DNA from 2 places in the Actinoallomurus liliacearum genome. Region 1 is predicted to be linked to the other one. Evidence: predicted binding sites of a transcription regulator. Region 1 holds the regulator's gene; the other holds the start of a gene.

Region 1 (5,946 bases):
CACCGATCTTCTCGGTCGGGAAGTCCGCGAACGTGATGGAGATGTCCATCGCGGTGATGATCAGCTCGCTGAGCTTGACGAACCGCTCGACGTCGAAGGTGTTGTCGTCGTTCAGGAACTTCAGCAGGTTGATGCTGGCGAGGTTGCAGGACGAGTTGTCCAGGCTCATGTACTCCGAGCAGGGGTTGCTCGCCGTGATGCGCCCGGTCTCGGGGTTGGTGTGCCAGTCGTTGATCGTGTCGTCGTACTGGATGCCGGGGTCCGCGCACTCCCAGGCCGCCTGGGCGAGCTTGCGGAACAGGCCCTTGGCGTCGACCTGGCTGATGACCTCGCCGGAACGGCGGGAGCGCAGGCCGAAGGAGTCGCCGGACTCCACCGCGCGCATGAAATCGTCGGAGACGCGGACGGAGTTGTTGGCGTTCTGGTACTGGACGCTGACGATGTCCTTGCCGCCCAGGTCCATGTCGAAGCCGGCGTCGCGCAGGGCGCGGATCTTGTTCTCTTCGCGCGCCTTGGTCTCGATGAACTCCTCGACGTCCGGGTGGTCGACGTCGAGGACGACCATCTTCGCCGCCCGGCGGGTCGCGCCACCGGACTTGATCGTCCCGGCGGAGGCGTCGGCGCCGCGCATGAACGACACCGGGCCGCTCGCGGTGCCGCCGGAGGACAGCAGCTCCTTGCTGGAGCGGATGCGGGAGAGGTTGACCCCCGACCCGGAGCCGCCCTTGAAGATGACGCCCTCTTCCTTGTACCAGTCCAGGATCGACTCCATCGTGTCGTCCACGGACAGGATGAAGCACGCGCTGACCTGCTGCGGCGAGGCGGTGCCGACGTTGAACCAGACCGGCGAGTTGAAGCTGAAGACCTGGTTGACCAGGGCGTGCTTCAGCTCGTGGTCGAAGATCTCGGCGTCCTCCTCGGACGCGAAGTAGCCGTTCTTGCGGCCGGTCTCGGTGTACACCCCGACGACCCGGTCGACCAGCTGCTTGAGGCTCGACTCGCGCTGCGGCGTGCCGACCGCGCCGCGGAAGTACTTCGAGGTGACGATGTTGACCGCGTTGACGGACCAGGTGTCGGGGAACTCGACACCCTTCTGCTCGAAGTTCACCGACCCGTCACGCCAGTTGGTCATGACGACGTCCCGGCGCTCCCACCGGACATCGTCGTACGGGTGGACGCCCGGCCGCGTGAAGACGCGCTCCATCTTCAGACCCCTGCGACCCGCCTTGCCCCGACGGGCTGAGCCGCTCACCGTCTCCGTCATGACATCCCCCTTCTCGGGCACACCAGGCCCACCTCCAGGATTACCCGTACAGCCCGCGGTCCGGGCGCCGCCCTAGGAACGGGCGTCGCCGCCGGACGCCGCGCGCAGCGATTCGATTTCCTTGGCGAAGTCGTCGAGCGTCTCGAACCCCCGGTAGACGGAGGCGAATCGCAGGTACGCGACCTCGTCGAGTTCACGGAGCGGGCCGAGGATCGCCAGCCCGACCTGGTGCGAGGGAATCTCGGCGTTCCCGGTCGCCCGGATCGCCTCCTCGACCCGCTGGCCGAGCATGGCCAGGGCGTCCTCGTTGACGGGACGGCCCTGACACGCCCGGCGCACTCCGGCGATGATCTTGTCCCGGGAGAACGGCTCGGTCACGCCACTGCGCTTGGCGACCATCATGAGCACCGTCTCCTGGGTGGTGAAGCGGCGGCCGCACTCGGGACACGAACGACGGCGCCGGATGGCGGCTCCGTCGTCGGCCGTGCGACTGTCGATGACCCTGCTGTCGGTGTGTCGGCAGAACGGGCAGTGCATGGCTCCGGACTCCCTCCCCTGACAGCGGGTCACGCGCGAACTGCGCGAACCTCACCTCGTAACCACAACCTATGGTGAACTACATCCATGTAACTACTAGATGTTGGGGTCCAACCGTAGAGCCCGGCCGGGTGCATCGCAACCCGCATGGGGCACCCGGCGAGAAGACGCCGCTCACATGGCGATCCGCCGCCCTCATCGGCGTGTCGGACCCTCCCACCCGGGGGCGGCGATCGGCCGCTTCGACCCCGTACATCCTGGATCACCTGCGGAAACGCGACCGACGCCCGTCGCGGTGAGGTCGATCACATCCCGGCCGGCGGCCGGGCGGGTGCGGGCGTCGCGCGCCCCCCAAGACTGCCACGAGCGCGCCGGCGCCGCGTCGGCGGGCACCCCCTCGCGCCGGCCGCGCGAGAGCGCCGATCACGACGAGGCGGCAAGGCGCGGCCGCCAATGGCGCGCCATCCTTCCGCGAGCCCGGCCCGGGAATTACCCTCGAACGTATGTGCGAACTAAACGCGACATACCCCGGACCGCAAAATTCCACATTTTTCGAACACCTGTTTGATCATTTCCCGCAGAAGCGATAACGTCCCACTACGGGACCGAAATACCGGCGGCGACGCGTCACCGGGAAGACAGCCATCGGAGACACCATGAGCAAGGTTCGGGAAATGCCCGACGGCCCGGGCGACGAGAGCGGCCTGACCGTCCGTCAGCGCAAGGTGCTGGAAGTGATCAGAGACTCGGTGCAGCGGCGCGGCTATCCGCCGTCGATGCGGGAGATCGGCGAGGCCGTCGGCCTGACCAGCACCTCCAGCGTGTCCCACCAGCTCCGGACCCTGCAGCGCAAGGGCTTCCTACTGCGCGACCCCAACCGGCCGCGCGCGGTCGTCGTCCGCATGCCCGGATCTCCGGCGATCGCCGCCGAGGCCGACGGCGAGTCGTACGAGGTCGCCAACGGTCAGGAGGCCCCAACGCGGCCGGCGCCCGCCTACGTCCCGCTCGTCGGGCGCATCGCGGCCGGTGGTCCGATCCTCGCCGAGGAGGCCGTGGAGGACGTCTTCGCGCTGCCGCGGCAGCTCGTCGGCGAAGGCACCCACTTCCTGCTCAACGTCACCGGTGACTCGATGATCGAGGCGGCCATCGCCGACGGCGACTGGGTCGTCGTGCGCCAGCAGCCCGTCGCGGAGAACGGCGACATCGTGGCGGCGATGATCGACGGCGAGGCCACCGTCAAGACACTCAAGCGCCGCGACGACAAGGTCTGGCTGATGCCGCACAACCCGGCGTACGACCCGATTCCCGGCGACGACGCGACCATTCTCGGGCGCGTGGTGGCGGTCCTGCGGAAGATGTGATCCCGCCCGGGATCCCCGGCGGCGACGCGGCCGCTCCGGGGCGCACGGTGGCGGTCCCACGGAATACGTGATCAGCCCCGGTTCGATGCCACGACACCGAACCGGGGCTAAGGCGTGTCCGACGAATCCCCGTCGGACACGCCCTGGCGCCGATCAGGCGGGCACGATGTTCACGATCTTCGGAGCGCGCACGACGACCTTGCGGACGCCCCGGTCGCCCAGGGCCGCCCTGACCTTCTCCGACTCCAGCGCCAGGCGCTCCAGGTCGCTCTCGGCGATGTCCGGGGACACCTCCAGGCGGTCGCGGACCTTGCCCGCCACCTGGACCACGCAGGTCACCGACTCCTGGACCAGCAGCGCGGGCTCGGCCGTCGGCCAGCCGGCCTTGACCACCGGAGCCGTACGGCCCAGCCGCTCCCACATCTCCTCGGCGGTGTACGGCGCGACCAGCGACAGCATGACCGCCAGGGTCTCGGCGGCCTCCCGGACCGCCGGGTCGCCGGCGCCCGCCCCCGTGTCGATGGCCTTGCGCGCCGCGGAGGTCAGCTCCATCATCCGGGCGATCGCCACGTTGTAGCGGTGCGCCTCGACCAGCCGGGTGACCTCGTCGATCGTCCGGTGCGTCACCTTGCGCAGCTCGACGTCGCCGGTCGCCGGGTCGGCGCCCGGCGCGGACGTCACCTCGGCGGCCACGCGGAAGACCCGCGCCAGGAACTTCACCGACCCCGACGGCGACACGTCCGCCCAGTCGATGTCATCCTCCGGCGGCCCCGAGAACAGCATCGTCAGCCGCACGGCGTCGACGCCGTACTCGGCGATCTGCTCGCCCAGGTCGACCAGGTTGCCGGTCGTCTTGGACATCGCGGAGCCGTTCAGGATGACCTGGCCCTGGTTGACCAGCCGCTTGAAGGGCTCGGTGAAGTCCACCAGGCCCATGTCGTACAGCACCTTGGTGAAGAACCGCGCGTACAGCAGGTGCAGGATGGCGTGCTCGACACCACCGGTGTACTGGTCGGCCGGCATCCACCGGCGCACCTTCTCGGCGTCGAACGGGCCGTCCTCGTACCCCGGCGAGCAGTACCGCAGGAAGTACCAGGAGGAGTCGACGAAGGTGTCCATCGTGTCGGTGTCGCGCTTGGCCGCGCCGCCGCACTTGGGGCACGGGACGTTGACCCAGTCGGCGGCGGCCGCCAGCGGTGAGACGCCCTTCGGGGCCAGGTCGGCGCCGCGCAGGTTGTCCGGCAGGCGCACGGGCAGCTGGTCGTCCGGGACCGGGACCTCGCCGCACGCGTCGCAGTGGATGATCGGAATGGGCGTGCCCCAGAACCGCTGCCGGGAGATCAGCCAGTCGCGCAGCCGGTAGTTGACGGCGGCCTTGCCCAGACCCTTCTCCTCCAGGATCTCGACGATCCGCGGGATGGCGGTGGACTTGGTCAGGCCGTCCAGGGGACCCGAGTTGACCAGCTCGCCCTCGCCGGGGGTCGCGGCCCCGGTCTCACCCGGGTCCGCCTCGCCGGTGTGCACGACGACGCGGACCGGCAGGCCGAACCTGCGGGCGAAGTCCAGGTCGCGCTGGTCGTGGGCGGGCACCGCCATGATCGCGCCGTGGCCGTACTCGGCCAGGACGTAGTCGGAGGCCCACACGGGGATGCGCTCGCCGTTCACCGGGTTGATCGCGTAGCGGCCCAGGAAGACGCCGGTCTTCTCCTTGTCGGTGGCCAGCCGCTCGATCTCCGTCTCGCGGCGGACCGCGTCCCGGTAGGTCTCGAACTCCGCGCGCTGCTCCGGCGCGACGATCTCGTCGGCCAGCGGGGCGTCGGCGGCGACGACGAAGAAGGTCGCGCCGTACAGGGTGTCCGGCCTGGTGGTGTAGACGGTGATCGGCTCCGCGCGCCCCTCGATCTGGAAGGTGACGTCGGCGCCCTCGGAGCGGCCGATCCAGTTGCGCTGCATCAGCAGCACCCGCTCGGGCCACTCCAGCTCCGCCATGTCGGCCAGCAGCCGGTCGGCGTACTCAGTGATCTTGAAGTACCACTGCGTCAGGACGCGCTTCTCGACCACCGCGCCGCACCGCTCGCAGTGCCCGTTGACGACCTGCTCGTTGGCCAGCACGGTCTGGTCGTTCGGGCACCAGTTGACCTGGCCGCCCTTGCGGTACGCCAGGCCGCGCTCGTAGAAGCGCAGGAACAGCCACTGGTTCCAGCGGTAGTACTCCGGGTCGGAGGTGTGCAGCCGGCGCGACCAGTCGAAGGAGGCCGCGTAGCGCTTGAAGGACTCCGCCTGGGTGTCGATGTTGGTGTACGTCCACTCGGCGGGGTGGGAATTGCGCTTGATCGCGGCGTTCTCGGCCGGCAGGCCGAAGGAGTCCCAGCCGATGGGGTGCAGGACGTTGAAGCCCTTCTGGAGCCAGTACCGCGCCACCACGTCGCCGATCGCGAACGCCTCGGCGTGACCCATGTGGAGGTCGCCGGAGGGGTATGGGAACATGTCCAGCGCGTACTTGCGAGGCCGCTCGTCGGCGGGGTCCTCGCTCGCCGCGAAGGGCTTCAGCTCCTCCCACCGGGCCTGCCACTTGTCCTGGATCGTCCGTGGGTCGTAGTTCTCGTCGGCGCCTGTCATGGTTCCTCGTCTGATTCGCACGGCTTCGGCTGGCGGTGAACCGTGCCCCTGGCATGAGAACGCCCCTCACGCAGGAGGGGCTGCCGCGTCGACGGCTCGGGTCAACGCGGCCGGCTGAGGAGCAGCCGAGATCGCATACCTCAAGACTATCGCAGACGCAAGGAC
Region 2 (5,946 bases), on a different contig from region 1:
TTCGCATGAGACGGCGGACGGCGTACTCGATCCGCCGGTCCTCCGGCGGCCCGTCCACAGCGGGCGACCAGCGCCGGCCGTGCCACACGCCGTCCGCCATCCGTCCCGCCTCCGCGGCCGGGAACAGCTCGCGGAGCGGCACCTGGAGGTCGCGCAGCTCGTACGCGGGCAGGCCGAGCACCGTGCCGATGGCGGTGGTACGGATGCGCAGCCCCCGCAGGCGTTCCCCACCGCGCAACCGGGGCAGGACGGGCTCCGTCGCGGGCCCGACGACGACCGCGCTCCCGTCCGCCGAGACGATCACATCCGCGCAGGCGTCCGGCAGCACCCGCTGCACGTAGCCGTCCACCCGCTCGTCGACGCTCTGCTCCCACCAGCACCGCACGAACGGGTGCGGCTCCGCCGGAGCGACCTCACGGTAGAGCGACGCCGCGTCCGGCCCGGCCAGGGACTCCGCGTCCGGCCAGGTCGAGGCCGTTGTGTCCGATCCGTTCAAGACCGCCTCCCCGCGCCCGCGCCATGCTGGGGACCATGGAACAGCGAGCACACTTCATCACTCTGTCGACACCCGACCTCGACGCCGCCCGCGCCTTCTACCGCGACGGGCTCGGCTGGACACCGCTCCTGGACGTCCCCGGCGAGATCATCTTCTTCCAGATCGCCCCCGGCCTGGTCCTGGGCCTGTTCGAGGCGACCAAGTTCGTCGCCGACATGCAGGGCACGGCGGCCGACGGGAAACTCGGCGGCCTCACCCTGTCCCAGAACGTCGCGACCCCCGCCGACGTCGAGGCCACTGTGAAGCGCGCCGTCGAGGCCGGCGGAACGCTCGTCAAGAGCCCGCAGACCGCGGAGTTCGGCGGCTACCACGGCCATGTCGCGGACCCGAACGGCGTCGTCTGGGAGATCTGCCACAACCCGGGCTGGCGGGTCGACGAGACCGGCCGCGTCCACCTGACACCGATCGAGAACACGCCCTGACGCGCGCTCCGGCCTGCGGACCGGAGCACCGCGGACGATCCCGCGAGCGAGATCAGTCGTCGAACGACAGGTCCGGAACGTCATCGGCGCCTTCGGCCTCCAGCGCCTCGCGGACGACGCGGTACGCCAGGCCGCCGGAGTAGCCCTTGCGGGCGAGCATGCCCATCAGCCGCCGGGTGCGTTTGACCGGGTCGAGGCCACGGGTGCCGGGCAGTCTGCGGGCGACCAGTTCGCGGGCCGCTGCCTCCTCCTGCTCCGGGCCGAGGTCCTCCATGGCCTCGCTGACCGTCTCGTCGGCGACGCCGCGCCGCCGCAGCTCGGCCGCGAGCGCCCGGCGGCCCAGCCCCCGCCCGGCGTGGCGCGACTCGACCCAGGCCCGTGCGAACGCCGCGTCGTCGATCAGCCCGACCTCGGAGTAGCGGCCCAGCACTCGCTCGGCGACGTCGTCGGGCACGCCCTTGCGGCGCAGCGCGTCGGCGAGCTGGGCGCGGGTCTTGGGGGCGAAGGAGAGCTGCCGCAGGCAGATCTCGCGCGCCACCGCCTCCGGGTCGGCGGGCGGGCCCTGCGCCGCCGGGCTGCCCGGCGTCGGCCCCTCGGCGAGGCGGCCCCCGCCGCGCCTCCGCCCCCGCCGCCCCGACCTCCCGGCCGCCGACGTCTCACCGCCCGCCGGCATGCCCGCGCCGCCCATCTGGATCTCCGCGTCGTCCGCCGGAAGAGCTTCGGCACCCGTCGGATCGGCCGTACCGCCCGCCGACGGGTCCGCGCCTGCTGTCGGGACGGCCGCGGGGCCCGTCTGCGCGGCGGCCGGGCCGGGCTCCTGAGCGCGGGCGGCGTCGCCAGGGAAGATCTCCGCGCCGGGTTCGGTCCGGCGCGGCGCGGGACGCCGCCACCCCTCAGGAGCGGTCATGGGTCAGCCCCTCGATCGGTCCCGCCGAAGGGCGACCCGGGATCACACGTCTCCCGGCTTCGGGGTCTTCGCGGCCCGCTTGGCCGGTGCGGCCTTGCCCGCCGCGGCAGCGGCAGCCGGAGGAGCGGCGGGAGCGCTCGCCGGCTCGGCCGGTGCGTCGAGGCGCGGCCCCACGCCGAGCTTCTCCTTGATCTTCTTCTCGATCTCGTCGGCGATGTCCGGGTTCTCCTTGAGGAACCGCCGCGCGTTCTCCTTGCCCTGGCCGAGCTGGTCGTTCTCGTAGGTGTACCAGGCGCCGGACTTGCGCACGAAGCCGTGCTCGACGCCCATGTCGATCAGGCCGCCCTCGCGGCTGATCCCGACGCCGTACAGGATGTCGAAGTCGGCCACCTTGAAGGGCGGGGCCATCTTGTTCTTGACGACCTTGACGCGGGTGCGGTTACCGACCGCGTCCGTGCCGTCCTTCATCGTCTCGATCCGCCGCACGTCGAGCCGCACCGAGGCGTAGAACTTCAGCGCCTTGCCACCGGTGGTCGTCTCGGGCGAGCCGAACATGACGCCGACCTTTTCCCGCAGCTGGTTGATGAAGATCGCTGTGGTCTTGGTCTGGTTGATGGCACCGGTGAGCTTGCGGAGGGCCTGGGACATGAGGCGGGCCTGGAGGCCGACGTGGCTGTCGCCCATCTCGCCCTCGATCTCGGCGCGGGGCACGAGCGCCGCGACGGAGTCGATGACGACGACGTCGATCGCGCCGGAGCGGATCAGCATGTCGGTGATCTCGAGGGCCTGCTCACCCGTGTCGGGCTGGGAGACGAGGAGGGCGTCGATGTCGACGCCGATCTTCTTGGCGTACTCCGGGTCGAGCGCGTGCTCCGCGTCCACGAACGCGGCGATGCCGCCGGCCTTCTGCGCGCTTGCCACGGCGTGCAGGGCGAGGCTCGTCTTACCGGAGGACTCCGGACCGTAGATCTCGACCACGCGGCCACGCGGGAGGCCGCCGATGCCCAGGGCGACGTCGAGGGCGATCGAACCGGTCGGGATCACCTCGACCGGGGGGCGCCCCTCCTGGCCCAGCCGCATGACGGAACCCTTGCCGAACTGCCGCTCGATCTGCGCGAGCGCCGCCTCGAGGGCCTTCTCGCGATCGTTTGCTGCCATGTGAGGTGTCCCTGTGGGGTCGATGCCTGCTGTTGTCGGAAGCGACGTTACGGGGACCCGCCGACAATTTTCGAGGGTCCGGCCCACCACTGTGGACAACGTCGTCGCTTCCTTCACTCTAGCCGAACACGTGTTCGATCATGAACGGACGCGCCGATTCCCCCGGGAAAGACCCGGCGTCTTGCCCTACGCTGATGTCCAGGATCATGCCGGTGACCATCCTCATGTGCGCCGACCCGTTGCACCCCCGGCGGGTCGACGAGCACTTCGCCCGAGAGGCCGAGGCCGTACGCGCGCTCGGCGGGTCGGTCGCGCTCATCGACCATGACGCCCTGCAGCACGGTGACGTCGCCGAGGCCGTACGCCGGGTGCCCGACGGGCTGGGAACGGCCTGGTACCGCGGCTGGATGGCGACGACGGCGCAGTACGCAGCGCTCGCCGCCGCACTGGCCGCCCGCGGCGTCGTCCTCGCCGTTCCGCCGGACGGCTACGAGAAGGCCCATGAGCTGCCCGGCTGGTACGACACGTTCGCGGGCGTCACGCCCGCCAGCGTGTGGCTGCCGCTGTCCCCCGGCGCCACCCCGGCGGCCGACAAGCTGGCCGAGCTCGTACGCCCGCTGCGGTCCGGACCGGCGGTCGTGAAGGACTACGTCAAGTCGCGCAAGCACGAGTGGGACGAGGCCTGTTACATCCCCGACCTCGCCGACGTGGAGCGGCTGCACGCCGTGGTCGCCCGGTTCGTCGAACGCCAGGGCGACCTCCTGGCCGGCGGCGTCGTCATCCGCGAGTACGAGCGGTTCGACGGCGGCGAGGCCCGCGTGTGGTGGGTCGACGGCGAGCCGGTGCTGATGGGCCCCCACCCGGACACGCCGGACCGGTATCCGCGCCCGCAGGCGGACCCGATCGCGCCGTGCGTGCGCGCGCTCGGCTGCCGGTTCATCACGACGGACCTGGCCCGGCGCGAGGACGGGCTCTGGCGGGTGGTCGAGGTCGGCGACGGTCAGGTGAGCGATCTGCCATCAGTGGCCGAACCTGCGGATCTGTACCTCAGCTTCCCGATCAGGTAGTGCTTTCGTCGGGATCTTGGCTCTAGACTTACCGGTCATCACTCCCAACTCCGGAGATCCGACCGCAAATGCCCCCGAAGGACGCCCGCCGGATGATGCGGTCCGGCATCGTGCAACTCAGCGCGGTGAGCCTTCTGTCATTGACCGTCGTCGGTTGCTCCTCGCGGAGTGAGACCGCGTACTGCGTCGACAGCTGGGCACCGGTCGGCAGTTCCTACCGCGTCGTCCCCGACTACTTCTGCGACAACGGCGGATCGTACGGGCGTTACTACTGGTACTACGGTGGCCGGTACCGCAACAACGGCTACGTCTCGGGGGGCTCGTCGGTCCGCCCGAGGCGGGGCACCCGGATCGTCTCGCGCGGCGGCCGGGTGATCTCCAGCGGCAAGAGCCACAGCAGCGGCCATGGCGTCTCGCGGGGCGGGTTCGGTCACCACGGCAGCAGTTCGCGGGGAGGCTGAACGGTGCGGCGCGGGCATTCGGAGCCCCGGGCGCGCTGGGATCAGATCGTCGAGTCGCAGGGGCTGGCCTATCACCGCACCTCGCATCCCGAGCATCTGACCCGGCCGTACTGGGACGAGTCAGTGCACTACACGTTCGAGATGGACGAGGTGCTCGCCCTCGAGGAGACGGTCGAGGAACTGCACCGGATGTGCCTCGCGGCGGTGGAGCACGTCGTGAGCACCCGCCGGTACGCGGTGTTCGGCATCCCGCAGTGGGTGTGGCCGCTGATCGAGGCGTCGTGGCGGCGCCGCGACCCGTACCTCTACGGGCGCTTCGACCTGTGGTACGACGGCTCGGGCCCGGCGAAGCTTCTGGAGTACAACGCCGACACCCCGACCTCGCTGCTGGAGAGCTCGATCATCCAGTGGTACTGGGTGCGCGACACCCACTCCGACGACGACCAGTGGAACTCCATCCACGAGCGGCTCGTCGACCGCTGGAAGGAGATCGCCCCGGCCGTCCGGTCCGGCACGCCCGGAGTGCCCGCCGGTTCGGCCGTGCACTTCGCCTGGACGAACGAGGACGAGACCGGCGAGGAGGTCATGACGATCGCGTACCTGCAGGAGACCGCCGAGCAGGCGGGCATCCCGGGGATCGCGATCGCCATGGAGGACATCGGCTGGCACCACGACCGCGGCCGATTCGTCGACCTCCAGGACCGCGACATCACGGCGTTCTGCAAGCTCTACCCGTGGGAGTGGATCGTCGGCGAGCCGTTCGGGCGGAACGTCCCGCGGGCCGGCTGGGTCGAGCCCATCTGGAAGATGCTCCTGTCCAACAAGGCGCTGCTCGTACTGCTGTGGGAGCTCTACCCCGGCCACCCGAACCTGCTGCCGACCTACCTCGGCACCCCGGGCTCCCTCACCTCGTACGTGCAGAAGCCGCTGCTGGGACGTGAGGGCGCGAGCATGCGGATCGTCACGCCGGACGGCGTGCAGACGGCCACGTCGGGCGAGTACGGCGCCGAGGGCTACGTCTTCCAGGAGTTCTGCCCGCTGCCGGACTTCGAGGGCGAGCACCCCGTGCTCGGCGCCTGGGTGGTCGGCGACGAGGCGGCCGGGCTGGGCATCCGCGAGACGTCCGGGCTGATCACCGACGACACGTCGTCGTTCGTCCCGCACCGCATCCCGGCCGAGCCCGAGGACGGCGGAGTGGGCCCTTCCTGACCGGTTTTCCCCTGGGACTCCCCCGACCTCGCCAAAGGAGAGAAGACAGATGGCCCTGGCGTTCTCACACGACTTCGGCACGGCACTGGGCAAGGGCGCCGGCGCGATCGCCGCGTACACGGCCGTCGGCCTGGTCCTGCTGCTCATCGGCTTCTTCGCCGTCGAC

Evidence for each region. The regulator LexA, encoded in region 1, represses DNA repair genes until DNA is damaged. The targets are predictions, from matches to a motif close to TCGAACANNTGTTCGA.
Region 2: recA (recombinase RecA) is a predicted target of LexA. The motif match lies at 3,166-3,181, and genes of this name have one in related genera.

The regions. Positions count from the first base shown of each region.
Region 1 covers NZ_BAABHJ010000006.1:131,619-137,564, reverse strand. Annotated here, with positions in the region: gene ABD978_RS14290 (vitamin B12-dependent ribonucleotide reductase) at 1-1,264, opposite strand, end outside; gene nrdR (transcriptional regulator NrdR) at 1,337-1,801, opposite strand; gene lexA (transcriptional repressor LexA) at 2,458-3,162, shown strand; gene leuS (leucine--tRNA ligase) at 3,316-5,781, opposite strand.
Region 2 covers NZ_BAABHJ010000023.1:383,634-389,579, reverse strand. Annotated here, with positions in the region: gene ABD978_RS29915 (DUF6597 domain-containing transcriptional factor) at 1-496, opposite strand, end outside; gene ABD978_RS29910 (VOC family protein) at 532-978, shown strand; gene ABD978_RS29905 (regulatory protein RecX) at 1,031-1,666, opposite strand; gene recA (recombinase RecA) at 1,928-3,043, opposite strand; gene ABD978_RS29895 (ATP-grasp domain-containing protein) at 3,238-4,110, shown strand; gene ABD978_RS29890 (hypothetical protein) at 4,179-4,571, shown strand; gene ABD978_RS29885 (glutathionylspermidine synthase family protein) at 4,575-5,780, shown strand; gene ABD978_RS29880 (DUF350 domain-containing protein) at 5,830-5,946, shown strand, end outside.